2 regions of the Ensifer sp. ENS10 genome follow, and region 1 is predicted to be linked to the other one. Evidence: predicted binding sites of a transcription regulator. Region 1 holds the regulator's gene; the other holds the start of a gene.
The links. Region 1 encodes PhoB, which activates phosphate uptake and scavenging genes when phosphate is short. Its sites were predicted from a motif close to TGTCATNNANCTGTCAT; they were not measured.
Positions count from the first base shown of each region.

Region 2: a site for PhoB is predicted at 6,358-6,374, ahead of IB265_RS07865 (UDP-2,3-diacylglucosamine diphosphatase). Genes of this name have one in related genera too.

Region 1 is NZ_JACVAS010000001.1:453,759-468,879, reverse strand. Features, by position in the region: gene argF (ornithine carbamoyltransferase) at 163-1,080, opposite strand; gene IB265_RS02315 (aspartate aminotransferase family protein) at 1,181-2,380, opposite strand; gene IB265_RS02310 (GcrA family cell cycle regulator) at 2,801-3,322, shown strand; gene phoB (phosphate regulon transcriptional regulator PhoB) at 3,391-4,074, opposite strand; gene phoU (phosphate signaling complex protein PhoU) at 4,333-5,046, opposite strand; gene pstB (phosphate ABC transporter ATP-binding protein PstB) at 5,097-5,912, opposite strand; gene pstA (phosphate ABC transporter permease PstA) at 5,926-7,248, opposite strand; gene pstC (phosphate ABC transporter permease subunit PstC) at 7,245-8,729, opposite strand; gene IB265_RS02280 (substrate-binding domain-containing protein) at 8,826-9,860, opposite strand; gene phoR (phosphate regulon sensor histidine kinase PhoR) at 10,056-11,324, opposite strand; gene ppk2 (polyphosphate kinase 2) at 11,557-12,453, shown strand; gene IB265_RS02265 (hypothetical protein) at 12,555-13,766, opposite strand; gene IB265_RS02260 (nitronate monooxygenase family protein) at 14,108-15,118, shown strand.
Region 2 is NZ_JACVAS010000002.1:181,515-196,635, reverse strand. Features, by position in the region: cobalamin riboswitch at 1-43, shown strand, start outside; gene bluB (5,6-dimethylbenzimidazole synthase) at 89-784, shown strand; gene IB265_RS07885 (DUF2865 domain-containing protein) at 902-2,008, opposite strand; gene IB265_RS07880 (acyl-homoserine-lactone synthase) at 2,136-2,777, opposite strand; gene IB265_RS07875 (LuxR C-terminal-related transcriptional regulator) at 2,920-3,657, opposite strand; gene IB265_RS07870 (NADP-dependent malic enzyme) at 3,940-6,252, opposite strand; gene IB265_RS07865 (UDP-2,3-diacylglucosamine diphosphatase) at 6,426-7,262, shown strand; gene IB265_RS07860 (MFS transporter) at 7,360-8,580, shown strand; gene dgcA (N-acetyl-D-Glu racemase DgcA) at 8,532-9,515, opposite strand; gene IB265_RS07850 (ABC transporter permease) at 9,772-10,899, shown strand; gene IB265_RS07845 (ABC transporter ATP-binding protein) at 10,922-11,731, shown strand; gene IB265_RS07840 (MlaD family protein) at 11,813-13,183, shown strand; gene IB265_RS07835 (ABC-type transport auxiliary lipoprotein family protein) at 13,259-13,873, shown strand; gene IB265_RS07830 (BON domain-containing protein) at 13,880-14,152, opposite strand; gene IB265_RS07825 (hypothetical protein) at 14,306-14,482, shown strand; gene hemF (oxygen-dependent coproporphyrinogen oxidase) at 14,529-15,121, opposite strand, start outside.

The DNA of each region.
Region 1 (15,121 bases):
TCAGCCATTGCGCCGCGCACCACCCGTGGCAGTCGGCGCTTCACTGTTGCCAGGAGCGCCCTGCAGCCGCCTAGATCGTGTCGCACGGCGGCAATGTCAATAGCCAGCCTCACAGCCGCCGAAGCGCTGCGCCATCGCGCTCACCGCGGCGCTCGCAAGGGCCTAGACGAGCCCCATGCACCAGGCGATGATCGACTTCTGCGCATGCAGGCGGTTTTCGGCCTCGTCGAAGACCACCGACTGCGGACCGTCGATCACCTCGTCGGTCACCTCCTCTCCACGGTGCGCCGGCAGGCAATGCATGAACAGCGCATCGGATGCCGCTTGCTTCATCAGCGCCTCGTTGACCTGATAGGGCTGGAAGACGTTGTGGCCGCGGGCACGATGCTCCTGGTTCATCGACACCCAGGTGTCGGTGACAACGCAATTGGCGTTGGCGACCGCCTGCTCGGCATCGTGACACAGCAGGATCTCGCCGCCGTTGTTGCGGGCCCAGTTCAGGATCTTGTCCTGCGGCTCGGAGCCGAGCGGCACGGCCATGTTCATGCGATAGCCGAAGCGGGCGGAGCCTTCGATCAGCGAGTGCAGCACGTTGTTGCCGTCGCCGGTCCAGGCGATCGTCTTGCCCTTCACCGGTCCGCGATGCTCCTCGAAGGTCATGATGTCGGCCATGATCTGGCACGGATGGGTGTCATCGGTCAGGCCGTTGATGACGGGTACCGTCGCGTGTTCTGCCAATTCCAGCAGGCGGCGATGGTCGGTGGTGCGGATCATGATCGCGTCGACATAGCGCGACAGGACCTTCGCCGTATCGCCGATCGTCTCGGCGCGACCGAGCTGCATCTCCGTGCCCGAAAGGAACAGGGTTTCGCCGCCGAGCTGGCGCATGCCGACATCGAAGGACACACGGGTGCGGGTGGACGGCTTTTCGAAGATCATCGCCAGCATCTTGCCGGCGAGCGGCTTCTCGGCGGTTCCGGCCTTGGTCGTCGCCTTTCGGACGCGGGCATCATCGATGATCGTCCGAAGATCGGCGGCCGTCATGGCCGAAAGATCGAGAAAGTGTCTGGTGCCTGCCATCGTACTCGGTTCCTCAAAAAATCGAACCTATGTGCGCCACGCAGCGGCGTGAACGCACGAAGGTCATTCTACCATCCTGGGTCAGTCTTGGCCCTATCGGTCAGGCCGCAGCGTTACCACTTGCCTTCGTCACTGCTTCGGCGGCGCGCTCGATGCGTACGAGGCCCTCGCGTGCTTCCTCCGCCGTCACAGTCAACGGCGGCAGCAGGCGCAACACGTTGTCGCCGGCCGGCACGGCCAGGAGCTTCTCGGCGCGGATCTCCTTCAGGAGATCGGCCGAGGGGCCCTTCACCTTGATGCCCAGCATCAGGCCATCGCCGCGGATATCCTCGATGACATCGGGATAGCGATCCTTCAGCGAAGCAAGGCCCTGGCGGAAGACGAGCGCGACGTCGCGCACATGGGCGAGGAAGCCATCAGCGAGGATGACGTCGAGCACGGCGTTGCCGACGGCCATCGCCAGCGGATTGCCGCCATAGGTCGAGCCATGCGTGCCCGCCACCATGCCGGCGGCCGCCTCTTCCGTCGCCAGGCAAGCGCCGAGCGGGAAGCCGCCACCGATACCCTTGGCAACGGCCATGATATCCGGGCGGATGCCCGTCCACTCATGGGCAAAAAGCTTGCCGGTGCGGCCGACGCCGGTCTGAACCTCGTCGAGGATCAGGAGCAGGCCGAATTCGTCGCAGAGGGCGCGCAGTTCCTGCATGAATTCCTTGGTCGCGGGACGGATGCCGCCCTCGCCCTGGATCGGCTCGATCAGGATCGCGGCGGTCTCCTCGGTGATCGCATTCTTGACGGCCGCGATGTCGCCGAACGGAACCTGGTAGAACCCTGGGGCCTTTGGCCCGAAACCTTCAATGTACTTTTGCTGACCACCGGCGGCGATCGTCGCGATCGTGCGACCGTGGAACGCGCCCTCGAAGGTGATGATGTGAAACTTCTCCGGCTGGCCTTTGGCGAAGTGGTACCGCCGCGCCGTCTTGATCGCGCATTCCAGCGCTTCCGCACCGGAATTGGTGAAGAAGACCCGATCGGCAAAGGTGACGGCCGCCAAGCGGCGTCCAAGACTTTCCTGACCGGGAACTTCGTAAAGGTTGGAAAGGTGCCAGACCTTCTCGGCCTGCGCCTTCAGCGCCTCGACGAGATGCGGATGCGCGTGGCCGAGCGAGTTCACGGCAACGCCGGCGGCGAAGTCGAGATAGCGCGAGCCGTCTTCGGCGATCAGCCAGACGCCCTCTCCTCGCTCGAAACGCAACGGCGCGCGCATGTAGGTATCGTAAAGCGGCGTGGTTGCAGTCATGCGAGGCTCTCCTTACTCCAGTCGGCATCGGTCCCGCTGCTTCATGCGGCCCGATAAAAATCAAAAATGCCGCCTTTCGGCGGCGCAGGCACTATTCCTATTTCGCGCCGCAATGTCAATAAAACCAAGCCTTGCAGTGCAACAGAGAAGCCCGTTTCCCGGCGGCGAAAAAATCGCCCGGAAGGGCTTGCAAAAATGCAACGCCAGCCGAGCAAGTTGGGGAAAACTACGAAATCGATTCGGCGTGAATCCCGGGACTCTTGCCACGGAGTCCGACGGTCAGTACGTTAACATTCAATTACTAGACGCATGCGGCGGACCTAGTCACCAAAAGAGTTATCGCGTTTGCAACCTCGGGATTCAACCGGGGTGCGGTGAGGGATTCTGCCATCCCCAACGCTGAGAACGGAGAGTGCAGAAATGAACTGGACTGACGAGCGGGTGGAGAAACTGAAGAAGCTTTGGTCCGAGGGCCTGAGCGCAAGCCAGATCGCGGCACAGCTCGGCGGCGTCAGCCGTAACGCTGTCATCGGCAAGGTTCATCGCCTGAGCCTTCCAGGCCGTGCCAAAGCCGGCGGCAGCACCACTGCGGCGGCCCGCCCGAAGCGGCCGACCTCGGCGCCGCGCGCTCCGAACTACGCCTCGCGCGTTTCGACCCGCACCGTTGCCCGTCCGTCCGGCGCCACCGTTCTCAAGGAAGAGATCGAAGTCGATCTCGTTGCCGAGCAGGATTTCAGCATCCAGACCGACGTGGTCGTGCCGATGTCGCGCCGCCTCGAGCTAACCCAGCTCACGGAACGCACCTGCAAGTGGCCGATCGGCGACCCGCTGAAGGAAGAGTTCCACTTCTGCGGCAACGATTCCCCGGAAGCTTCGCCCTATTGCAGCTTTCATGCGCGGCTTGCCTACCAGCCGTCCGCCGAGCGCCGTCGGATGCGCTAAGGATCCGCACAGGACCAAAACGAAAGGGGCCGATCGGCCCCTTTTTTATTGACTTCTGTTTGCCCTTCTCAGCTTTCGAGCGAGTAGCCGGCGCCGCGCACGGTGCGGATGACATCAGGCATGGTCGAGAAGTTCAGCGCCTTGCGCAGGCGGCCGACATGCACGTCGACGGTCCGCTCGTCGACATAGATGTCGTGGCCCCAGACGCCGTCCAGCAACTGCGAGCGCGAGAAGACACGGCCCGGAGAGGACATCAGGAACTCCAGCAGGCGGAACTCTGTCGGCCCCAGGCGAACTTCGCGGCTGCGGCGATGGACGCGATGGGTTTCCCGGTCGAGCTCGATGTCGCCGCAGCGCAGCAGCGTCGAGAGAACTTCGGGCTTCGCCCGGCGGAGCATCGCCTTGACGCGGGCCATCAGCTCCGGCGTGGAGAAGGGCTTGACCACATAGTCGTCGGCACCGGTCGCCAGACCGCGAACGCGCTCGCTTTCCTCGCCGCGCGCCGTCAGCATGATAATCGGCAGCCGCTCCGTCTCCGGGCGCTGGCGCAACCTACGGCAAAGCTCGATGCCGGAGACGCCAGGCAACATCCAGTCGAGGATCAGAAGGTCGGGCAGGCGTTCCTGTAGCCGGATCTCCGCCTCGTCACCCCTGAGGATCGTATCGACGTCGAAGCCTTCAGCTTCCAGATTGTAACGCAGCAGGACGCTCAGCGCCTCTTCGTCTTCGACCACGGCGATTTTTGGCAACATCAGGTAACGTCTCCTTACCGCGAGCGCCGCGCGGGTCCAGCGGACCGGCCGGCACTCAGACACTCTAAATCTGGAGCACATCCGCCGTTTTCAAAGGCGGGGCGAAAACCGCATGCTTCAGATACAGGAATTCGGGGCCGCGACCGAAGCCGCGACCGGATGATATTCATGGGGCATGCATTGCGAACGGCGCGTTTAACGCCAGAGCGGGATGAGGAAAAGTGTATGCGGTTGTCCCCCGCATCCCGCTCCAACCTTCTAGTCGTTGACCGAGCCCAACGTCGACGTGTTGTCATCCTTCGGGCGCTCGCCCTCCGGCTGGGCACCCGTCGCCATGTAATAGATCGTCTCGGCGATGTTGGTCGCGTGGTCGCCGATACGCTCGATGTTCTTGGCACAGAACAGAAGATGCGTGCAGGGCGTGATGTTGCGCGGATCTTCCATCATGTAGGTGAGCAACTCGCGGAACAGCGAGGTGTAGATCGCGTCGATCTCCTCGTCGCGCTCACGAATGCTGTTGGCCTTTTCCGGCGAACGCGACGCATAGACGTCGAGCACTTCCTTGAGCTGCACCAGAGCGAGCTCGGCGAGGTGCTCGAGACCGCGGGCGAGCTTGCGCGGGATGCCCGAACCGGCAACCGCGATCACGCGTTTGGCAGTGTTCTTGCCGAGGTCGCCGACACGCTCCAGGTCGGAGGCGATGCGGATCGACCCCATGATCTCGCGAAGGTCGGCGGCGACCGGCTGGCGCTTGGCGATCGTGACGATCGCCTTCTCGCCGATCTGACGCTCGGCATCATCGAGAACAGTGTCGTCCGAGATTACCTTTTGCGCCAGCGCCAGGTCGGAATTGACCAGAGCGCGGACGGATTCGGCGACCATCTGCTCGGCGAGACCGCCCATTTCCGAGATGCGGCGCGTCAGGTACTTCAGTTCTTCGTCATAGGCGGACATGATATGCATGGACATGATCGTCGATCCTTACGGGCGCTTTCCAGTGACTGTTGCAGCCGTGATTGGCCTCAGCCGAAGCGGCCCATGATGTAATCCTGGGTGCGCTGGTCATCCGGATTGGTGAACATCTTGTCGGTGTCGTTCTCCTCGACGAGATTGCCGAGGTGGAACATGGCGGTGCGCTGCGACACGCGGGCGGCCTGCTGCATCGAGTGGGTCACGATGACGATCGTGAAGTTCGTGCGCAGTTCATGGATGAGTTCCTCGACCTTGGCGGTCGCGATCGGGTCGAGTGCCGAGCAGGGCTCGTCCATGAGGATGACTTCCGGGCTGACGGCAACAGCGCGTGCGATGCAAAGGCGCTGCTGCTGACCACCGGAGAGGCCGGTGCCCGGCTCCTGCAGGCGGTCCTTCACCTCGTTCCACAAACCTGCCTTCTGCAGGCTGGTTTCGACGACCTCGTCAAAATCCGCCTTGGTGCGGGCAAGCCCGTGGATGCGCGGACCGTAGGCGACGTTGTCGTAGATCGACTTCGGGAACGGGTTCGGCTTCTGGAACACCATGCCGACGCGGGCGCGCAGCTCGACCACGTCAATGGTCGGGTCGTAGATGTCGTCCTCATCGAGCGTGATCTTGCCGGTGACGCGGCAGTTCTCGATGGTGTCGTTCATGCGGTTCAGCGTGCGCAGGAAGGTCGACTTGCCGCAGCCCGACGGACCGATCAGCGCCGTTACCGTGTTCTCGCGGATGTTGAGGTTGACGTCGAAAAGCGCCCGCTTCTCGCCGTAGTAGACCGACACATCCTTGCCGATCATCTTGAAGGGAACCGTGTTCATTTTCTGATCCAAGGCTTTCTCGACCGCTGCTTCTGACATGATGTTCATAGTAATTACCTCACTACCAACGGCGCTCAAAGCGACGTCGCAACAGAATGGCGCCAAGGTTCATGACGACGAGGAAGATGAGAAGAATGATGATCGCGCCGGAGGTGCGCTCGACGAAGGCGCGTTCCGCCTCGTTGGCCCACATGTAGATCTGCACCGGCAGCGCTGTCGACGGCTCCATCGGCGAACCGGGATAGTCGACGACGAAGGCGACCATGCCGATCAACAGCAACGGCGCGGTTTCGCCAAGCGCGTGGGCCAGGCCGATGATCGTACCGGTCAGAATGCCCGGCATGGCCAGCGGCAGAACGTGGTGGAAGATGGTCTGCATCTTCGAGGCACCGAGACCGAGCGCCGCCGAGCGGATGGACGGCGGGACCGCCTTCAAGGCCGCGCGGGTGGCGATGATGATCGTCGGCAGGGTCATCAGCGTCAGCACGAAACCGCCGACGACCGCTGCCGAACGCGGCATGCCGGCAAAGTTGATGAAGACGGCGAGACCCAACAAACCGTAGACGATCGACGGAACGGCCGCGAGGTTGTTGATGTTGACCTCGATCAGGTCGGTGAGCCGGTTCTTCGGAGCGAACTCTTCGAGATAGATCGAGGCGGCAACGCCGATCGGCAACGACAGCACGAGCACGATCAGCATCATGTAGAACGAGCCAAGGGCGGCAACGCCGACGCCCGCCGCTTCAGGACGGCTGGAGGCGCCGAAGGTGAAGATGCCGGTGTTGAAGCTCTTCTTCAGGACGCCGGCGCTTGCGAGCTCGTTCATCCAGGTGACCTGCTGGTCCTTGACCTTGCGCTTGCTCTCTTCGACCTTGAGGTCGATCTGGCCCTTGTTGGCGGAGTCGATGTTGGCTTCGGCCAACAGCGTGACCGGAATGGTCTTGCCGACGATGGACGGATCCGCCACGACCATGTCGCGCAAGAGCGTACGGGAGCTCGCAGAAACCATGTCGGTCGCCTGCTTGACCAGCGGCCGTTTGGTCGCATCGATGCCGAGCTGCTTGACGAGCGCATCACGCACCAGCAGCGGATAGTTGGCGGTCATCAGTACCTTGCTGTCGGTCGTGCGTTCGCCGTTGGGGTCGATGACCTTTTCGGTGAATTCGATCGGCAGCGTGATCGTCGTCTGCTGGAACGCGGTGTAGCCGTTGGAAATGACGGTCCACAGCAGCAGCGCCAGGAAGAAGAGACCGGTGCTGATTGCCGCAATGCCGTAGGCGCGGAACCGGCGCTCGGCGGCATAGCGACGCTTGATGCCGATATCGCGCTTTGCGGATTCAGGACGGGCGGAGATCCGGACGGTCGGGGAAGCGATGTCGGTCATTCGTACTGTTCCCGGTATTTGCGCACGATGTAGAGCGCGTAAATGTTGAGGCCGAGCGTGATGACAAAGAGCGTGATGCCCAGCGCGAAGGCCACCAGCGTCTGCGGCGAGGTGAACTCGAGGTCGCCCGTCAACTGGTTGACGATCTTCACGGTCACCGTCGTCATCGGCTCGAAGGGATTGATCTGCATGCGGGCCGCGACACCGGCTGCCAGCACGACGATCATCGTCTCGCCGACGGCACGCGATGCGGTCAGAAGCAGCGCGCCGACAATGCCGGGAAGTGCTGCCGGGAGAATAACCTTCTTGACCGTTTCCGAGCGGGTGGCACCGAGACCGAGCGAGCCGTCACGCAATGCGCGCGGCACCTGGGTGATGATGTCGTCCGAGAGCGACGACACGAACGGGATCAGCATGATGCCCATGACGATGCCTGCGGTGACCACGCTCTGCGCCTGGATGAAGTTCTGGTAATTGCCGGTGGCAAGGCCGTTCAGCTGCGCCGAGATATCACGCAGGAACGGACCAACGGTCACGAGAGCGAAGAAACCGTAGACGATGGTCGGGATGCCGGCGAGCACTTCGAGCAGCGGCTTTGCGGTCGAACGCAAGCGCGGGCTTGCATACTCCGCCATGTAGATGGCTGCGAAGAGGCCGATCGGCACCGCAAAGAGCATCGCGACGAAGGCGATGTAGAGCGTGCCGGTGAGAAGCGGGACCAGGCCGAACTGACCGGAGGCGCCACCGCTGCCGGCAGCAGCGAAGCGCGGATCCCAGACCGTGCCGAAGAAGAATTCGAACGGCGAGACCATGGTGAAGAAGCGGCCGGCTTCCGACAGCATCGAGGCGACGATGCCGACCGTCGTCAGGATGGCGATGGAAGACGCGACGATCAGCGAGCCGAGAATGACCCGCTCGACCTGGTTGCGTGCACGGAAGCGGGTCGCGATGTTGCGGATGGCGTAGATGCCGCCGGCAATCGCGATCAACAGTACGGCCGCGGTCATCAGCCAGCGGTTGGCGGCGGCCATCGCGTTGAAATGCTGGGCGACGGTGACCATGTAGGGCTCGCCTTCGCCGGCCAGGGCGACGCCCTTGGCTGCGAGCGTCGAGCGGAGATTGGCGGCACCGCTTTGAAGTGCCGCAACCTCCTCGCCGCTCAGGCGCAGCAGACCACCGGCAACGGACTTGACCTGGCCGAGCGCGAGCTGAACCGCGGCGGTCCCCTGGCTCTGGACGGTGTCCGGCAGGGCCGCGCGCGTGCTCCCGTCAATATAGATAGGAGCGGCAATCAGCCAGGTGCCGAGAACGAGCGCCGCCGGCAGCATCGCCCAGATAGCGACGTAGCTGCCGTGATAGCCCGGCAAGGAATGAAGGTTGGAGAGCTTGCCGCCAGCCTGCGCCAGCGAACGTGCGCGACCGGCAAAATAGGCAATGAAACCAATAACAATAATTAGCAAAAGAAGGAGCGAGGTACTCATCCGCACGTCTCCCCGGTATCGCCCGCCATGGGCCGCCGGCAAATCGAATGAAGGCATGCCCCGGCGCGAAGGATATCGCGCCGGGGCTTGTCGTTATCAGAGCATGTTGCCGGCTGCGAAAGCCTTGCGGATTTCTTCGCGCTCGGCGTCCGGAGCAGCAACCAGGCCGTACTCGGCGAGCGGGCTGTCCGGGCCGATCATCTGGTCGTTGATGAAGAACTCAACATATTCCTTGAGGCCCGGGATAACGCCAAGGTGTGCCTTCTTGACGTAGAAGAACAGCGGGCGGGAAACCGGATACTCGCCGGAAGCGATCGTTTCGGTCGACGGTACGATGCCGTTGACGGTCGCGACCTTCAGCTTGTCGGCGTTGTTTTCGTAGAAGGACAGGCCGAAGACACCGATGCCGTTCTTGTTGGCAGCGATACGGGCGAGCGTCTCGGTGTAGTCGCCGTCGATGTCGACAGCCATGCCGTCCTTGCGGACCGCGACGCACTTGCTGTGCTGCTGCTTTTCATCGGTAACGGCAGCCTTGATGACGTCAACGGCGCCGGCGTTCTTGCAGCCTGCAGCCAGGATCTTCTCTTCGAAGACTTCGCGGGTGCCGTGCTTTTCGCCCGGGATGAAGGCGGCGATTTCAACTTCCGGAAGGGCGGAGTTGACTTCCGACCACTTCTTGTAAGGGTTGGCAACGAGCTTGCCGTCGACGACGACTTCAGCAGCGAGAGCCTTGTAGAGGTCTTCCGGCTTCAGGGCGAGGTCGGCATTGCCGGCGTCGGTCGCGAAGACGATACCGTCATAGCCGATCTTGACTTCCTGGATTTCGGTCACGCCAGCGGCCTTGCAGGCCTCGACTTCGCTGTCCTTGATCTTGCGCGAGGAGTTCGCGACGTCGATGGTGTCCGGGCCGACGCCCTTGCAGAATTCCTTCAGGCCGGCCGAGGAGCCGCCAGATTCAACGACCGGGGTCTTGAAGTCGGGGAAGGTCTCGCCGAACGTCTCGGCTACGATCTTGGCGTAGGGAAGAACGGTCGAGGAGCCAGCGACCTGAACCTGGTCACGGGCGGCGGCTGCGCCGGCAAATGCGGCAGACGCTACCAGCGCCGCGACAGTGAGTTTAAGAGCTTTCATAAAAGTTCTCCCGGAATGGGCTTGTGTTGGTGTGCGCCAAGCGTTGCAGCGCTCTTCGCCGTCTTATCGGCTGCCCCTAGTTAGCTGCCGATGGCCACACCTTTTATGTCAGTTTGACGAAACATTTATGACAGCTCATGTCATTGAAAATGCTAAGGGAAAATGAACGGTCCCGGGTTTTCCCGCGCCAATATGTCAGAACCGGACCGTAAAAGTCGTACCTTTGCCGATCTCAGAATGGATCAGCAGCCGGGCACGGTGCCGGGTGAGGATGTGCTTGACGATGGCAAGGCCCAATCCAGTGCCCTTTTTCGAGCGGCTCGCCTCGACATTGACCCGATAAAAACGCTCGGTAATGCGCGGGACATGCTCGGCGGGGATGCCCGGCCCATAGTCCTTCACGATCACCTCGGCCTGCGTGCCTTCTTCGCCGCCACGCAAGGTTATGTCGACCTTCTTGCCCTCCTGGCCGTACTTGCAGGCATTCTCGATCAGGTTCTCGAAGACTTCGATGAGCTCGTCGCGATCGCCCTGTACGATGACGGGCTTGTCCGGCACCACGAGAGAGACCGTGACGTTCAGGTCCTTCGCCAGCGGCAGGAGGCTGTCGCGGACATGGCCGAGCAAGGGCGCAAGGTCCACCGGATCGTCCGGCGCGATATGCGAGCGCAGCTCCAGTCGCGAGAGCGACAGGAGGTCGTCGACGAGGCGGCTCATGCGCGTCACCTGCTCATGCATGATGCCGAAGAATTTTTCCTGCGCCTTCAAGTCGTTGCGCGCGGGGCCCTGGAGGGTCTCGATGAAACCGCGAAGCGATGCCAGCGGCGTGCGCAGCTCATGGCTGGCATTGGCCACGAAATCCGACCGCATGCGGTCGATGCGGCGCGCCTGCGAGATATCGCGAAAGGTGATCAGGAAGATGCGGGGCGTCCGCCCCTCGCCGCCGATTTCGGCGGGTGCCACGCGCACGACATAGACGGCATCCGACGGCAGCCGCTCGGTATGCTCGATCTGGTTGGCCTTGCCGGTCGCCATCGTCTCGCGGATCATGTCGAGAACACCGGGCGAACGCACCCGGGCGGCCAGGTAAGTGTTCGGCGGAATGGTGCCGAAGGCTTTCTCCGCGGCGATGTTCTGGAAAACCACCGTCTCATCGGCGGCGACGACCAACACCGGCATGTCGAGCGCATTCAGCGCCGGCACCAGCGGATCGCTGGTCGGGCCATCGACGGCCACAGCCTTGGCCGGGCTCAAGATCACCGAGGCCGGCGCACTGCGGTTGAGCAGCGCCGCAACCAGAACGATCCAGAAGGGAAGCACGATAAGGAAATGGATGCCGGCAAAGGTCGCAAGGATCGCCAAAAGCAGGGTGAGGCCCAGCAGCCAGCGCTCAGCCTTCAGCCGCGGCACCAGGTCCCGCCAGAACGCTTTCGAACCGTCCACCTCGACATCCTCATGAATCACTTTGTCTTCCTCCCGGACCAAAATGATCGAGGAATAGCGATCCTTCATGACATGATTTTCACGACCGGCTTGAATCCGCAATGCAATTGTGGCCTCCTCCAAGGAAATCGGGCCTTGAGCACCGCGACTTTTCGGCGCTGCTTGGAGCTGCAGAAGTTTGAAAACGCGCATGATCCTGCCGATGATCGAAGCCGGTTTTCGGGCCCGTGCGCCAAGCCGAAGGGGCGAGCATATGGCGTTAGCGGAGACGGCGGAAAAGGCGGAAAGCCGCGCAGTGGAGCTGCAGATCGACGGCAAGAGCCGCGTCTTCGACATCGACAATCCCGAGTTGCCGAAGTGGATCGACGACGCAGCGTTTGCGTCCGATGACTATCCCTACAAGAAGAAGCTCGACGAGGAAGAATATCTCGAGACGCTGGAGAAGCTTCAGATCGAGCTCGTCAAGGTTCAGCTCTGGCAGCAGAAAACCGGAAAACGCATCATCGCGCTGTTCGAGGGCCGCGACGCCGCCGGCAAGGGCGGCGCGATCCATGCGACCATGGGCAACCTGAACCCACGCTGGGCCCGCATCGTGGCGCTGACGAAGCCGACAGAGACTGAGCGCGGGCAATGGTATTTTCAGCGCTATGTCGCGACCATGCCGACGGCTGGGGAATTCGTGCTGTTCGACCGCTCCTGGTACAACCGCGCCGGCGTCGAGCCGGTCATGGGCTTCTGCACGCCCGAGCAGCACAAGCAGTTCCTGAAGCAGACGCCTCGCTTCGAAAAGATGATCGTGCACGAGGATATCCAGTTCTTCAAATTCTGGATCAACATCGGCCGCGAGATGCAGCTCAAGCGCTTCCACGATCGCTGCCACGATCCGCTGAAGATCTGGAAGCTGTCGCCGATGGACATCGCCGCCCTCAACAAGTGGGACGACTACACGGCAAAGCGCAACGAGATGCTGAAGGCAACACACACGGACCACGCACCCTGGACCGTGGTGCGCGGCAACGACAAGCGACGCGCGCGCCTCAATCTCATCCGCCACATGCTCTCCACGCTCGACTATGACGGCAAGGACAAGGGCGCGATCGGTGAGGTCGACGACAAGATTGTCGGGTCCGGCCCGGGCTTTCTGAAGTAGCGCCCATACGACAGCGGCCGAAGGCGACGGCCCCGCCAGAGGGCGGCCAACGCGGTCAATTGGGGTCAGAGGCTCGAGGACGAAGAGGCCTCGTGCGGGACTTATTGGCCCGGAAGGACGCGTATGGCGTAGAGGGTGAGGCCCTTGCCCTCGCCGCTGATATCGCTGTTGATCACGATCCGGCCGGCGGAGTTCGGTGCAAGGCTGCGATCGAAGGTGACCTTGAACAGCATGTCGAGCCGTTCGTCATGCACCGTGAAGCGATGACGGCCGCATTCGCCAAGCGAGGAGAAATTGCACTCGACGGCAAACTCGGTCGTCTTGCCTGGCTGGGCCTGCACCGTCAGCGCCATGGTCGAGGTTTTGCCGGACAGCTGCGCCAGGACCGTTGCCGGGATTTCGATGGTGATGTCGCCTTCCGTTTCGGCAACCGAGGAAGTCAACTGGATGCGCTTGCCACCGTCGTCATCCACCGGCTCGGCCTTGGCGCGTGAGCCCGCCACGACCGCGGCAGTGTTTTCAGGCGCAAAGACTTCCACCCAGTCACCGGTGAAGCCCTGCTGGGCGCCGAGCGTTTGCAGACCGGCAGCGCCGTCGAAATCTTCCGATGCCACCGATGCCGGCGGGTTGGCGACGTTGGTGTCGCGTTCGGCCGCGGATTTCAGAAGATCATTGGTCTGCACCCACCAGGCGGCAGCACCTGCGGCTGCGGCAAGGGTGACGACCACCATGGTGAAGGACAGGAAGCGGCTGCGCTTGCGGCGGCGCTTTCGATCGGTATCTCCACGAACCTCGGGCGCGGCGGCGGCTTCCGCGCTCTTTGCAGCAGTATCCGCTGCCGCACGCGTCGAGACGACCGGGCCAACACGGTCGGCACGAAGGCCGCCGAGACCGCCGTCATTCGCCGCGGGACGGGACGCATCGGCAGCAAAGCCAGGCTCGCGGCGGTCCGCCGCCGGCGACTGCGCTTGGGCCTGAGGCCGGGATTGCGCTTGGGATTGCGGCTCGATACGCGCCTGCTCAGGGCCACGTGCGCGGACGTTATCATCGACACTGACGACGGGAGGTGTGGCAACTGGAGGCGCCGGTTGCCGCGCCCTGAGGGCGGCACGCTCCTCCGTTTCGATCGCATGGATCACCGCCTCCAGCCGATGGCGCTGCTGGGCGATGACGTTGCCGTCCTCAATTCCCTGTTTCTGCAGCCCGGCTTCCAGCGCCTGGCGGGCCGACTGGTAGATGCGCGCGCGCGTTTCCGCGCTGGCGCGGTCGGAGCGCTCAAGCGCATTTCTGATCGCAGTCTCAAGTCCGCTCACATCAAGTCCTCTGTGTAGGCAGGGCTTTGGGCCTGCCGGCGCGCGCTAGCTGATCGGTACCCCTCGATCTTTCTCCAAGGGCCTAACGGTTAAATCTGGAGGCACGCCGTTGGTTTTGTTAACAATTGCGTAACCGCTGCTTTCGGAATCCGCAAGTCCGGCGGCCCGGTCGACCGGCCAAGCCCGGGGAAAACGCGACAACTTCGCAGGCACAATGCAGGATAAGCCGGCGTCGCCGGCGCGAAAACCACCTCTTTGCAAGCGATGAACTTGCTGCTATCTGTTTTGACGTTTACGCAAACGTCAAAGTTCAATGCGCCAATCGAGGGATGGAGAAACCGATGCCGCTTCCGCCAATTCTTTCCGGAACGACGAGACTGCCGGTCGTCGGCGCGCCCCTGTTCATCATCTCCAATCCCCAGTTGACGATTGCACAGTGCAAGGCCGGCGTGATCGGCGCCTTCCCAGCACTCAATGCTCGTCCGCATTCGCAGCTCGACGAATGGCTTGCCGAGATCACCGAGACGCTCGCCGATCACGACGCCAAGAACCCGGGCCGGCGCGCCGCGCCCTTCGCCGTCAACCAGATCGTGCACAAGTCCAACGCGCGCCTCGAACAGGACCTGATGCTCTGCATCAAATACAAGGTTCCGGTGGTCATTTCCTCGCTTGGCGCCGTGCCCGAGGTCAACGCCGCGATCCATTCCTACGGCGGCATCGTGCTGCATGACATCATCAACAACCGCCACGCCAATTCGGCGATCCGCAAGGGCGCCGATGGCCTGATCGCCGTTGCTGCCGGCGCTGGCGGTCATGCCGGCACGCTTTCGCCGTTTGCGCTCATCCAGGAAATCCGCTCCTGGTTCGATGGCCCGCTGCTTCTTTCCGGCGCGATCGCCACCGGCGGCGCCATCCTGGCCGCCCAGGCGATGGGTGCCGACATGGCCTATATCGGCTCGCCGTTCATCGCGACGGAAGAGGCGCGCGCCACCGACGCCTACAAGCAGATGATCGTCGACAGCAACGCTGCCGACATCGTCTATTCCAATTATTTCACCGGCATTCACGGCAACTACCTGAAGCCCTCGATCGCTGCTGCCGGCATGGATCCGGACAATCTGCCGGAAGCAGATCCGTCGAAGATGGACTTTGGCGCCGCAACCGACAGCGCCAAGGCCTGGAAGGACATCTGGGGCTGCGGCCAGGGCATCGGCGCGGTCAGGGAAGTGACCTCCGTCGCCCGTCTCGTCGACCGGCTCGAGCGCGAATACGATGCGGCACGTACCCGCCTTGGCCTGAACGCCATGCCCGTCGCGGCCACCAACAAGGAATTTTCAAGTTCTCGAAACTGATGG
Region 2 (15,121 bases), on a different contig from region 1:
TTGAACCGAAGTCAGAAGACCGGCCTGGCGAGATAGACCGAACCCCGCGCGGACGGCGGGAGGTTTTCGCATTGTTGGGGATCGAACGATGCTGACTGAACCGAAGGGCGGCCTTGCGGCTGCCGGTGCCTTCTCGCTGGATGAGCGGGAGGCTGTCTACCGCGCTATCGAAACACGCCGCGACGTGCGCGACGAATTCTTGGCAGAGCCTCTTCCCGACGATCTGGTGAAACGCCTGCTTACGGCGGCGCACAGTGCACCGTCGGTTGGCTTCATGCAGCCCTGGAATTTCGTACTGGTGCGGGGGGCAGAAACGCGCGAGCGCGTCTGGCAGGCGTTTCGCCGCGCCAATGATGAGGCGGCGCTGATGTTCGAGGCAGAGCAGCAGACCAAATACCGCTCGCTGAAACTCGAAGGCATTCGCAAGGCACCGCTCAGCATTTGCGTCACCTGTGACCGCACGCGCGGCGGCGCCGTCGTTCTCGGCCGCACGCACAATCCGCAGATGGATGTCTATTCGACGGTTTGCGCCGTGCAAAACCTGTGGCTTGCGGCCCGCGCCGAAGGAGTTGGCGTCGGCTGGGTCAGCATCTTTCACGAGGCCGAGATCAAGGCGATCCTCGGCATTCCCGATCATATCGAGATCGTCGCCTGGCTCTGCCTCGGTTATGTCGATCGCCTTTACCAGCAGCCCGAACTGGCGGTGAAGGGATGGCGGCAACGCCTGCCGCTGGAAGAGCTGGTGTTTGAGGAAGGCTGGGGGAACTGCGGCGAGAGTTCCTAAAACCCGTCTCGCAAAAGTGCGCAGCGGTTTTGCGATAACGACGTGCGAAGTATCAAAAACTTAAAGTGCAATGAGCGAATCTAAAAGATCGCGACGGGCTTTAAGGCGGCGCCAGGATCAGTTCTGGACCGGTTGATAGGCCGGTCCCTTCGGGTGCTTCAGGTCGATCGAGGTTTCTTCCTGCGGCAGGAAGGTCGGGCCGACGACGCGCACCTTGCTCTTGGACGGGTCGTAGGGCCGCTCCTCGGCCGGCGCCTTGGCGGTCGTGGTGTCCGCCGGTTTCTTGGTTTCGATCACGACGATGGACGACTGATCGTCGCCGATCTTGGTGCCGGTCGTCTTCGGCGAGGTTGCGGCAGTCTGCGGTATCTGGCAGCCGCACATGCCAGGCTTGCTGATGCCGCGGGTGCGATAGGCAAACGCATTGGGCATTTCGGTATAGGGTAGCCCGGTCACGGCCGAGACCATCTGTTCGCTCTCTTCCGTGTTGATATCGTGGAAGTAGAGTTCCGTTTCGGCGCCAGGGCAGCGCGCCCGGCAGGCCTGTTCGTCACGCGGGAAGTCGGCCGGCGTCGCATCCGAGGAGATCGGGAAGAAGGCGCCGTCGCAGGTGCGCACGCACATGGTCCTGAGCGTTCCGCGGTAATAGCCATCCTGCGGCGCATAACTGTCTTCGTTATGCCCGAGCATCGGCCCGTAGGCGTCCTCAGGTGGCAGGTCGGCAATGATGTTGCGGTGCGTTTCGGGCTCTTCGGGCTCGACGCTGGCGAACTCCTCGCTGTCGCTGTAGCAGCCGTTGATTTCAAGCGCGGCAAGGATGCGGCGGCGGCTGTCTTCGCTGCCGCCGGCGACGATCTGCTCGCGCTCCGACTTCAGCATGCGCAGATTGTCTTCCATCTCGGCGATGAGGCTGTCGAGCTCCCCGCAGCTGTCGGGGTCGCCGCCATCGAAGGTGACGACGCTGCCGCCACCGCAGCCCGCGCGGCGGCGGTCGTTCTTCGCCCGGCGCAGCTCGATATTCTGTCGTGAGATGGCGCTGGCATAGTCCCGGGCATCCGCAGTGGTGGCGACCATGTCGGGCAGTTGCGCAAGCCGGGTATTCAGCCGGTCGCACACGGTCGATGCCAGCGAAGGATCGGCACCGACCAGGGCCAGCGGCACAAGCACCACAGCGACGTGTTTCAAGCGCGGGAACACGGGCGAAGTCTCTTCCTGATGCCGCATGATGCCGGCCTTCTGATATGGGCGGCTGCCAGCGGCAATTCCTGTTTCACCTCCATCATAGAGCTTGTCGGTGATCGTGCAACGACAAGCGGCGGTTTGCGTTAACGGCTCCGGCCGGCGATGGCATTCAAGCGGCGCGGGCGGTTTCGAGCGACATCGGGCGTTCGAGAACGGTGCCTTCGATGGCGGCAATGGCCTTCATGCGCTGAAGCAGGTCGTTAGTCACTTCCCAGGCGACGGCAACGGCGAAGACCGAGCCGATGCGATGGGGTTCGGCAATGCGCTCGCCCGGGCATCCCATGCGGCGGAACATGCGCTCCAGGAACACGTCGGTGACCGTGACGATGTGGCTGATGCCGGAGGCGAGACCGAGTTCGCCGACACCGCACATCAACTCGGCGGCGGCGATCGTCACCTGATTGGAGGCGCGGTCCTGCGAAATCTCAGGCTCAATGCAGAAGCGGCTCGATTCCCACACCGAGGCGCTGCGGATTTCCGGATTGTCGCCGAGCAGGATCGGGAAGGTATCGTCCAACATGTTGGGACCGAGCGTCGGCAGCAGCCTCAGCGAGCCACGCAGCCGGCCGTCGGGAGCGTAGGACAGCACATAGAGCGGGTTCGCCGTGTCGTAGTTGTCGATTTCCCATGCGCCGTCCGTCTGAACGTCCCATTTCAGGAAATCGTGGAAGACCCGCTTGCGCAGCCGGAACATGTCGTCGACGGCCTGCGGGTGCTGTGCTCGGGTCTTTCCGTTCAGGATCCTGATCATCTTTTTCTCCATCCTTGTCTTGGGATGGGCGGATGCTGTCAGGCTGGCGGCGGTCGCGTAACTGTCGGTAGTGACAGTTTAAATCAGCGATATTTCCCACTAGATTTCGAGGGGTTTTGGGAGGGCATTGGCGCGAGCTGCGTCAAACGGTGGGGATCAGCGCATGGCGGACGGCCTGGGCGACCGCTTGCGTGTTGGAGACGACATTCAGCTTGCGCCTCGCATTGGTCATGAAGAAGCGCACAGTGCGTTCGGAAATGCCGAGGATAGTGGCGATTTCCCAATAGCTCTTGCCGGCGGCGGCCCAGGTCAAAACCTCGGTTTCGCGACCGGTGAGGCGCATGTCACGCGCCGAAAGGCCGCCGGCCATTGCGCCATGTTCCAGCATGGCCGCATGGAAAAGATTCGCGGCGAGCTGGAAATCGCGCAGATGTTGGCGCCGATAGGCCGTCCATTCGTCGGCCGGCATGTTGACGTTGATTGCCAGCAGCGCCGTCCGACCTGCGGGCGATGGCAGCGGCAAGGCAACGCCCTCGGTGGAAATGCCGATTTCCTGCGCGGCCTGGAACAAAGGCTCGCATTCCGGGAACCGATGTCGCGCCATCGTCCATTCCACCGGGCGCACGCCGCCAAGCGCGAGCTTCAGGATCGGATCGATTCGGTGAAGGCCGCGCGAACGGTAGATCTCGGCGGCATAGGCGCCGAAGGTGTGATGCAGGCGGCAGATCTTGAGCTCGTCCGCATAGGGCTCGGCTTCGAGGTACAGGAGATGGGCAATGCGGAACGTGCGGCGCATCAGCGTAAAGAAATGAGCGGGCTCGACACAGCCCCCGCCTTCCAGGATTTCCAGCATGTCGAGGACAGCCTGCTGCTCAGTCATGCCACAACACCGAATCTCGTCCGAAGCCACAGCATGGTTAGAGGTTCACCTTTTGTCCAGCGCAAACTTACCCGTTTGGTGTGTGGTGCCAATTTTGCAATTTTCGATTGCCGGTTCTTGCGACCGGATCGCGCGAGCGGGCAGCAGAGGATGATTCCGCTGTGATTCTCGGGCGATAGAGCGTCGCGCTCAACAACTGCGCGACGCCTGGATATGGCATTGGGGGCGCCGGTCTGGCGCCTGATAGCTGCGAAGATCGAAGGCGATCTCCGCGGTATCATGTCAGCCCGGATGGCTGGCTTCGACGACCGCGAGGGCCGCCATGTTGACGACACCGCGCGATGTGACCGAAGGCGAAAGGATGTGCGCGGGAAGCGCCGAACCCAGCAGGATCGGACCGACATGCAGGCTGTCGGTCATGGTCTTGACGACGCCGAGCGTGATGTTGGCGGCATCGAGATTGGGGAAGACCAGCAGGTTGGCTTCACCCGGCAGGCTGCTGTCCGGCATGACGCGTTGGCGCAGCGCTTCCGAGATCGCCGCATCGCCGTGCATTTCACCGTCGACTTCGAGGTCAGGCGCGAGTTCGCGCACGAGCTGAAGCGCCTTGCGCATTTTGGTGGCGCTTTCCGAGTCGCGCGAACCGAAGTTCGAATGCGAGACGAGCGCTGCACGCGGCGTGATGCCGAAGCGGCGGATTTCCTGCGCGGCCATGACGGTCGTCTGCGCGATCTCCTCGGCGCTCGGGCAGTAGCTGACATAGGTGTCGGTGAAGAAGGTCGCGCCGCGCTGCGAGATCAGCAGGCTGAGGGCGGAGAAGTCGAGCACGCCTTCACGCTTGCCGATGATCTGCGAAACGTCGCGCATGTGCCTGGAGTACCGGCCTTCGACGCCGCAGATCAGCGCATCGGCTTCGCCGCGCTTGACCGCAAGCGCACCGATCACCGTCGTGTTGGTGCGCACGATCGTACGGGCCGCCTCCGGGATGACGCCGAGGCGTCCGACGAGGGCGAAATAATCCTCGACATAGTCGCGGTAGCGCGGATCGCCTTCGGGGTTCACCACTTCGAAATCGACATCCGGACGGATGCGCAGGCCGTAACGGCGCAGGCGCGTCTCGATGATCTGCGGACGCCCGATCAGGATCGGCCGGGCCGTGCTTTCTTCCAGCAGCACCTGGGCGGCGCGCAGCACGCGCTCGTCTTCGCCCTCGGCAAAGATCACGCGGTTCTTCTGGGCGTTCTTCGCGGCGGCAAACACCGGCTTCATGATGAAGCCCGAGCGGAATACGAAGCGGTTCAGCTTGTCGAGATAGGCGTCATAATCCTGGATCGGACGGGTGGCGACGCCGCTTTCCTCGGCCGCCTTGGCGACGGCCGGCGCGATCCTGAGGATCAGGCGCTGATCGAAGGGCGAGGGGATCAGGTAGTCGGGGCCGAAGACCGGGGTTTCGCCGGAATAGGCGCGGGCGGCAACGTCGGACGGCTCCTCGCGGGCAAGGCCGGCAATGGCGCGGACCGCCGCCATCTTCATTTCTTCGTTGATCGTGCTTGCGCCGCAATCGAGCGCGCCGCGGAAGATGTGCGGGAAGCACAGAACGTTGTTGACCTGGTTCGGGAAGTCCGAGCGGCCGGTGCAGATCATCGCATCCGGGCGGGCGGCACGGGCCTCTTCCGGCATGATTTCCGGCGTCGGGTTGGCAAGCGCCATGATCAGCGGCTTTTCGGCCATCTGAACCAGCAGCTCCGGCTTCAGGACGCCGGCAGCGGAAAGGCCGAGGAAGACGTCTGCGCCGCCGATGCTGTCGGCGAGCACGCGGTTGTCGCTCTCCTGGGCGTAGATGGACTTCCACTCGTCCATCAGCACTTCGCGGCCCTTGTAGACGAGGCCTTCGAGATCGTGCACCCAGATGTTCTCGCGCTTGGCGCCGAGGATGACGAGCAGGTTGAGGCAGGCGAGTGCTGCCGCACCGGCACCCGACGTCACGATCTTCGCCTTGGCGATATCCTTGCCGGCGAGTTCCAGGCCGTTGAGGATGGCGGCGGCGACGATGATCGCCGTTCCGTGCTGGTCGTCATGGAAGACCGGGATCTGCATCTTTTCACGCAGCTGGCGCTCAACCTCGAAACATTCCGGTGCCTTGATGTCTTCAAGGTTGATGCCGCCGAAGGTCGGCTCCAGCGCCGAGATCACGTCGACCATGCGCTCGATGGACGAAGCGTCGATCTCGATGTCGAAGACGTCAATGCCGGCGAACTTCTTGAAAAGGACGGCCTTGCCTTCCATCACCGGCTTGGAGGCGAGCGGCCCGATATTGCCGAGACCGAGCACGGCCGTGCCGTTGGAGATGACCGCGACCAGGTTGGCGCGCGCCGTGTAGTCGGCGGCCGTTTCCGGGTTGTCGCGGATGGCGATGCATGGCGCGGCCACGCCGGGCGAATAGGCGAGTGCCAGATCGCGCTGGTTGCCGAGCGGCTTGGTGGGCTGGATTTCGAGCTTTCCCGGGCGCGGGTAACGGTGGAAGAAAAGGGCCTGCTGGTCGATGTCGCCGCTGGCCGGACCGATGTGGGATTTCGTCTTGTCGCCCGTGTTCATGCTCTCACATTCCTCATTCGTGGTCGTGCCTTTTGGCATGAATTCGGAGCGAGGTACAGTTTTGCCGTGCTGATTTCGGCGGCCAGACCGGCGGCAAGGCGCTCATGTCATCTTCCTGAAACACGAGTCTGGTTTTCACGGGGGCAGGAAGCGTAATTAAAGACGAGGCTGGCATGACGGCGCAGCAAGACAACTCCGTACGAAAGCTCAGGACGTTGTTCATCTCCGACGTCCATCTCGGGTCGAAGGCCGCCAAGACGGACTTCCTGCTCGATTTCCTGCGGCATCACGAAGCGGAGACGATCGTGCTGGTCGGCGACATCGTCGACGGCTGGCGGCTGAAGCGCAGCTGGTACTGGCCGCAGAACTGCAACGACGTCGTCCAGAAGCTCTTGCGCAAGGCCCGCAAGGGCACCCGCATCGTCTATATCCCCGGCAATCACGACGAGTTCCTGCGCGATTTTCCCGGCGTGCACTTCGGCGGCATCGAGGTGGCGCAGCGCTACATGCACGAGGGTGCCGACGGCCGTAATTATCTGGTGCTGCACGGCGACGAATTCGACGTCGTGGTCCGCAATGCCCGCGTACTCGCCTATCTCGGCGACTGGGCCTATGACACGGCGATCGCCATCAATATCGGCCTGGCCGCCATTCGCCGCCGCCTCGGCATGCCCTATTGGTCGTTCTCCTCCTGGGCCAAGCTCCAGGTGAAGCATGCCGTCAACTTCATCGGCGAGTTCCAGAAGGTGGTTGCCGAGGAAGCCCGTCGCCACGACGCTCAAGGGGTGATCTGCGGCCACATCCACCATGCCGTCATCGAGGACATCGGCGATATCCGCTACATCAATACCGGTGACTGGGTGGAAAGCTGCACGGCGATCGCCGAGCACCATGATGGCACGATGGAACTCATCACCTGGCATCAGATGCGCGGTGGCGCGCTTGAGGGCGAAGCCTCTGGTGAAGCCGACAAGCTGCTTGCCCAATTGCTGACACAGCGCGCTGCGTAACCGGAGAGCGACAGGTCACCTCCTGTCGCGAAAACTAGGTTATGGCGAGGCATGCCAGGGCTGTGCTAGAGATTGAGCACAGCCATCAGGTCAGCCGATGATTCCCTCCTCAGCGCCCGCATCCGTGGGCCCTCCGCCGCGCCATTTCGCGCTTCGCATCGCCTTGCTCTTCTGCGCGCCGTTGATCGTCAACGGCTTCGCGATGCCGTATTTTCCGATGTGGCTCAGCACGCTCTCGATGAGCGACTTCGAGATCGGCGTCGTGCTGGCGCTGCCGATGTTCGTGCGCGTCATCACCGCGCCGATCGCCGGCGTCATCGCCGACCGCCTCGGCGAGCGGACGATCGTGCTGATCTGGTCTGGCTTCCTGTCGCTCGCAACCGCTCTGGTGTTGTTCTATTTCCGCGACTTCTGGCCGGTGCTGGTCATCTACACGCTGCAATCGGCGGTCTATTCGCCCTATGTGCCGATCGTCGAGGCGATCGCGCTTTCTGGCGTCCGCCGCTGGGGCTTCGACTACGCCCATATGCGGCTCTGGGGCTCGGTCGCCTTCATCGGCGCAACCATGCTCGGCGGCTGGATGGTCGGCATATTCGGCAGCGACATGGTGCTGCCGGCGATGGCGATCGGTTTCGGCCTGACGATTGCCATGGCCTATGCGGCGCCGCGTGTCGGCAAGCCGCGCCGGCCATCGCCGATCACCGCGCTCACCGAGCCGCCGCCGAAGTCGCTCAAGCAGCTCGACCTGCAGCTGCTCCTGATCGGTGTGACGCTGGTCAATGCCAGCCACGCGATGCTTTTTGCCTTCTCGGCGATCTACTGGCAGCACATCGGCTACAGCGGCACCGAGATCGGCCTGCTCTGGAGCGCGGGCGTGGCCGCCGAAGTGACGATGTTCATCTTCGCCAAGGCGATCAGCCGCCGTTTCAGCGTCTGGGTGATGATCCTGTCGGGCTGTTCGCTCGCCGTGGTGCGCTGGATCATCTTCCCGATGGATCTCGGTTTCAGCGGCTACTTCATCCTCCAGTGCTTCCACGCCTTCACCTATGCGATCATGCACACCGGCATGCAGCACAAGCTCGTCGAGCGGGTGGTGGAATCCCAGGAAGCGTCCGCCCAGGGGCTCTACTTCTTCTACACCGGCATCTTCACCGCGATCTTGACGTTCCTATCGGGCTACTTCTACGCCTGGTACGGGGTGAAGGGGTTCTATTCGATGTCGGTCGTCGCCTTTGCCGGCTGCTGCTTTGCGGTCGCCGCCTGGTATCTTCAGCCCCAGAGGCGCGGCTCCGGCGGGAAGACCAGCGAAGCCTCGTAGCGCAGGCCGGGTGTGCGGTCTTCGGCGAGCAGCAGCGGCCCGTCGAGATCGACGAAATCGGCGCCCTGGGCCACCAGGATCGCCGGGGCCATCGCCAGCGAACTGCCGACCATGCAACCGACCATGACCTTAAGGCCGAGGGACACGGCCTCATCACGCATGCGCAACGCCTCGGTGAGGCCGCCGGTCTTGTCGAGCTTGATATTGACCGCGTCATAACGGCCGACGAGCGCGGCAAGGTCCTCGGTCGCGTGCACGCTTTCATCCGCGCAGATCGGCACGGGGCGGGCGATCGTCGCCAGCGCCTCGTCGCGCCCGGCGGGGAGCGGCTGTTCGATCAGGTCGATCCGTTCCTCGGCGCAGATTGCGAAATGATAGGCGAGGGTTTCGGGCGTCCAACCCTCATTGGCATCGAGGATGATGCGGCTCTCGGGCGCGCCCGCCCGCACGGCGCGGATACGCGCGGCATCGTCCGGTGTGCCGACCTTGATCTTGAGGAGTGCGCGGTGGGCATATTTCGCCGCCTGTTCGCGCATGGTGTCTGGCTCGGCGAGCGATAACGTGTAGGCGGTGGTCAGTGCGTCGGGTGAGGCTATGCCCGCAAGCGCATGAACAGGCTTGTTTTTCTGTTTGGCCTCCAGGTCCCACAATGCGCAATCGACGGCATTTCGTGCGGCGCCTGGTTTCATCTGGCGCTGCAGTTCGACACGGGTCAGGCCAGCCTCGATGCGCGGGCGAATGGAAGCGATCTCGGCCAACACTGAATCGATCGTTTCACCGTAGCGGCCGTAGGGCACGCACTCGCCGGAACCGGTGTGGGTGCCGTCACTGATTCGGCAAGTAACGACGCTCGCCGTCGTCTTGGAGCCGCGCGAGATCGTAAAGGTGCCTGCGATCGGGAAATGTTCCACCGCTGCATCGAGAGAAAGTGACATGAAAACGTCTCCGGCCTGCATTCTGAAGGGCTGGTATCGCCACCGGTCGAAGGTTCGGGTGACAGCAACGATACGAGCGGTTATGACGGTGTAAGGATTTACGAATCTTTACGGCGGCGCGCGTTGAGATGCGCAAAGTTCGCTGTAACACTTTAGGCCCGCTGCATAAATTTGTCCTGAGACCGACCCCGATCCAGGGAATTATGCAGTAGAAATTCGGGAAAACAGAAGCCACGTGTCGCAACCTGCCCGCAAGATGACCGCTGATGTCGCGCTGGCCGAAAGTGGTGGCGAGCGAAGCTATGTCTTCACCGGCGTCTGGCGGCATGAAACAGCCGAGGCGATGGCGGCGAAGCTGGACCAACTCGCGCGCAAGGGTGACAGCGCCGCTCAGTTCGACCTCTCCGGCGTGACCGCGATGGATACGGCCGGGGCCTGGATCATCCGCCGCTTCGTGACCCGTGTCGTCGGGCCGTCCAGAGATGACGTTCACTTCGCCGACGGCGGGCAGCGCTATGTCGAGCTGATCGACGCCTTGCCGGCAGAACTGCGTTCGCCCGATGAAGGCAAGGAGCGGGTGCCGCTGTTCCAGCGCATATTCGCGCCGGTCGGCGAGGTCATGATCGCGACCTGGGAAGATATCGTCGCTGCCATGTATATTCTTGGCTCTGCGGTGCGCGGCGCCCAGCTGAAGCTTGGGCGGCACAGCGGTGTCTCGCCGGCGGCGATCGTTCACCAGATCGACCGGATGGGCGTGATGGCAGTGCCGATCATCATGCTGATGTCGTTCCTGATCGGTGCGATCATTGCGCAGCAGGGCGCGTTCCAGCTCCGTTACTTCGGCGCGGAAGTCTTCGTTGTCGATCTCGTCGGCATCCTGCAATTGCGCGAAATCGGCGTTCTTCTCACGGCGATCATGATCGCCGGCCGTTCCGGCAGTGCCATTACCGCCGAAATCGGTTCGATGAAGATGCGCGAGGAAGTCGACGCACTGAAGGTAATGGGACTGAGCCCGATCGGCGTTCTCGTCTTTCCGCGCCTCGTCGCGCTCACCGTTGCTCTGCCGCTGCTGACGATCATTGCGAACTTCGCGGCCTTGACCGGCGCAGCCCTGGTTGCCTGGGGCTATTCCGGCATCACCATCCCGACCTTCCTTGCCCGTCTGCAGGAAGCGGTCGATTTTTCGTCCGTCGCCGCCGGCATGATCAAGGCGCCGTTCATGGCGCTGATCATCGGGGTGGTGGCGGCCGTCGAGGGGTTGAAGGTCGGCGGCAGCGCGGAATCGCTTGGCCGTCACGTGACGTCCTCGGTGGTCAAGTCGATCTTCGTGGTGATCCTGATCGACGGGCTCTTCGCCATGTTTTACGCGTCAATCGATTTTTGAGGCGGAGAACAGCGTGAACCCATTGGAAAAACGGCACGATGCGTACCAGGCGACCGAGGCGAACGGGCGGGAGTCCGTTCTTTCCGTCCGTGACCTGACGGTGGGCTTCGGCTCCAACATCGTGCTCGACAAGCTGAACCTCGAAATCTACCGCGGCGAGATCCTTGGTTTCGTCGGCGCTTCCGGCACGGGCAAGTCGGTGCTGATGCGCACTGTGCTGAGGTTGCTGGCGAAGCGTTCCGGCAAGATCGAGATCTTGGGCGCCGACTACGACAAGATCACTGAAGCCGAGCGCATCGCGCTCGACATGCGCCTTGGCGTTCTCTTCCAGCATGGCGCGCTCTTTTCGGCGCTGACGGTGCGCGAGAACATCCAGGTGCCGATGCGGGAATATCTCGATCTGCCGCAGAGCCTGATGGACGAACTGGCGCGGGTGAAGATCGAGCTGGTCGGCCTGGAGCCGGAGGCGGCGGAAAAATACCCGTCGGAGCTTTCGGGTGGCATGATCAAGCGCGCGGCTCTCGCACGCGCACTGGCGCTCGATCCCGACCTGGTCTTCCTGGACGAGCCGACCTCGGGCCTCGACCCGATCGGGGCTGCCGAGTTCGACGAGTTGATCGCCAAGCTGCGCGACACGCTGGGATTGACCGTGTATATGGTGACTCACGACCTCGACAGCCTGTTTTCCGTCTGTGACCGCATCGCGGTTCTCGGCAAGAAGAAGGTTCTGGTCGAGGGGACCGTGGAGGACATGCTGGCCTGCGACGACCCCTGGGTGCAGTCCTATTTCAGGGGCAAGCGGGCACGTTCGATCGTGCGGGACGATCAATGATTTCGAGAAGGCGGTTTTGACGCACACATGTCGAGATCGGAGCAAGAGCCGGTGAAGCGGCCACGAAGGTAGTCGGTACGAATGGAAACGAAAGCGAACTACGCCATTGTCGGTTTCTTCACGGTGTTCGTGATCGCGGCCGCATTCGGCTTCGTCTACTGGATGTCGCAATACGGCCGCAGCGGCGAGATGGTCGAGCTGGTGGTCAATATTCCGGGTTCAGCCAACGGTCTTTCCGTCGGCTCGCCGGTGCGCTTCAACGGTATCCCCGTCGGCACGGTGCGCAATCTTGCGATCGACGCCAATGACCCGCGCTATTCGATTGCCGTCACCGAGGTTTCGATCGATGCGCCGGTACTGAAATCGACCAAGGCGACGCTGGAAGTGCAGGGCCTGACGGGCGCCGCCTATATCGAGCTCAGCGGCGGCCGCAAGGGCGACGAGAACATCCTGAGATCCGCGATCGAAAATGGCACACAGGCGCGCATCCTTGCGGATCAGTCGAGCGTTACCAGCCTGCTGGCGACTGCCGACCAGATCATGGACCGGGCCAACGACGCCATCACCGACATCCAGGGTTTTGTGACCGATGTGCGCGGCCCGCTGACGAAAACAATCGGCAATGCGGAGACGTTCTCGACGGCGCTTGCCAACAATTCCGGCGCGATTGACGATTTCCTCAGAAGCGTGACGGAGCTTTCCGGTTCGGTCAGCGCAGCCTCCAAGAAACTCGATTCGACCCTCGAGGCTGCCGAGACCCTGGTGAAGTCGGTGGATCCGAAGAAGATCGACCACATCGTTTCGAACGTCGAGCAGATCAGCAACGACCTGAAGGCGGCTTCGGGCGGAGTGACGGAGACGCTTGCTGCGCTGCGTCGAACGGTCGAGACCTATGACCAGTTCGGCAAGAACGCACAGAAGACGCTGGAGCGGGTCGATACGCTGGTGGCCTCGGTGGACAAGGAGAAGGTCGAGCTCGTCGTCAACGACATTACAGCAGCGACCGCAGACGCCCGGAAGACGGTGGCCAACATTTCCGCCTTTGCCGAAAAGATCACGGCGCGGCAGCAGGATATCGACCGCACGATCACCGATGTCACCCAGTTGGCGAGCAAGTTGAACGCCTCTGCCAACCGGGTCGACAGCATTCTCGTCAAGGTCGATGGTTTCCTTGGTGATGCGGATGCGCCTTCGCTTTCGGTTGACGCCCGTGCGACGCTCGCGTCATTCCGCAAGATGGCCGACAATCTCAACGCGCAGATCGGCCCGATCGCCGAGAACCTCAAGCGCTTCTCGGGCTCGGGCCTGCGCGACGTCGAAGCACTCGTCACCGATACGCGGCGTACGGTCCAGAGCCTGGAGAACACCATCTCCACATTCGACAAGAACCCGCAGCGTCTTCTCTTTGGCGGCGAGACGGTGAAGCAATATGATGGCCGTACCCGGCGCTGATTCGGGCGTGGCAAACAGGCGTTGTGCTTCGGCTCAAAAGTGCGCCAAGGTGTTTGGGACAAGGGTATTGGCAGTATGAGTTTTCCGGGGCTGGTGGGTGTGCGAGTAGCAGGAGCATGGCGCTCCGCCCTGATTTTCGTGCTGGCAGCCGGACTTGCCGGCTGCGGTACGAAAGCCGTCAACGACACGTACAGCCTTTCGGCTACACCTCTCGTTGAAGGACGGGCATCGACCGGCAAACAAATCCTGGTGCCCGAGCCGACGGCGCTGAAGGCGCTCGACAGCGACCAAGTCGTCATCCGCCTGTCCGGTTCCGAGCTGCAATATCTCTCCAAGGCACAATGGAGCGATCGCCTGCCGAAGCTGGTGCAGTCGAAGCTCGTGCAGGCCTTCGAAGACACCGGCAAGATCGGCGGCGTCGGCAAGCCGGGCCAGGGCCTTGCGATCGATTACCAAGTCATCACCGAAATCCGCGCCTTCGAGATCTCGACGGAAGGTGCCGATACGGCCGTCGTCGAAATCTTCGCGAAAATCCTCAACGACCGCAATGGCACGGTGCGGGTGCAAAAGGCGTTTCGGGCCACGGCCAGCGTGAAGGGTGCGGGTAACCCGGCCTTCATCGAGGCGATGGATCAGGCTTTCGCCAGCGTTTCCGCCGAGATCGTCAGCTGGACGCTGGGCTCCATCTGACGCCTTCTATTTTATGCCGGCTATTTCGATCCGGTTGATCACTTCCGCGACGCCTTGCATGTGTCTTGCCGCCTCTTCGGCGCGGGCAGCTTCGGCCGCGGTCGCGACGAAGCCGGCAAGGATGATCGTGTTGCCCTTGGCAGTCACCGTGAGATCGGCGGCATCGAGGCCGGGCGCCACCGCCAGAAAATGGGCGACGCGGCGCTCGAGCTCGGCCGGGTGATCCGCGGCCTGCCGCTCCGGCTCGTCGCCGTAGAATGTTCGCTTCTTGAAAATCATCGCATCCACCTCGCTCAACGCAGGGGAAACGTCGGATGCCACGCTTTGTTCGCCTGTTTCATTCGAAACAGCGGGAAATCCTCAGTCGTGCCATGTGTCTCCTCAAGCGACGGGATCTGTCGCGGTCACGATCAGCATGCAGGGGACATATCGATGCGCGGCTCTTTTTTCGCCATGGCTCTGGCGATAGCGATGGCACTTGCCTTCGGCACACCGGCGCAAGCCGGGAACTACAGCTATGGCTACAGGCAGAGCTGCGTCGTCAAAACCGTCAAGACCTACGGCGCCTATGGCAGGGTCATCCTGAAGAAGGTGCGGATATGCAGTTGAGGTGGCGAGAGCGTTCGTGCCTGGCGAAACGTTCTCTGTGCTTGCCTTAGGGCCAGCGCACCACCGGGGGCAGCGACGACAGGATCGACTCGACGTTGCCGCCGGTCTTCAGGCCGAAGATCGTGCCGCGGTCATAGAGCAGGTTGAACTCGACATAGCGACCGCGCCGCACGAGCTGCTCATCCCGGTCTTCCTCGGTCCAGGGCATGTTGAAGTTGGTGCGGACGATCTTCGGGTAGACGAGGGCAAAGGCCTTGCCTACGTCGCGGGTGAAGGCGAAGTCCGCATCCCAGCCACCCTGTTCCTCCGACGAGCGCAACCAGTCGTAGAAGATGCCGCCGGTTCCGCGCGGCTCGTTGCGGTGCGGCAGGAAGAAGTAGTCATCGCACCACGTCTTGAACTTGGCGTGGTCGGCGACCGCATGGCGGCTGCAGGTGATTTCCATGGCGCGATGGAAGAGCTGCGTGTCCGCATCGGTCATGACGCGGCGGCGGTCGAGCACCGGCGTGAGGTCTGCACCGCCGCCGAACCAGTTGCTCGTCGTCACCACCATGCGGGTGTTCATATGCACGGCCGGCACGTTGGGGTTCACGGGGTGGGCAATCAACGAAATGCCGGAGGCCCAGAAGCGCGGATCCT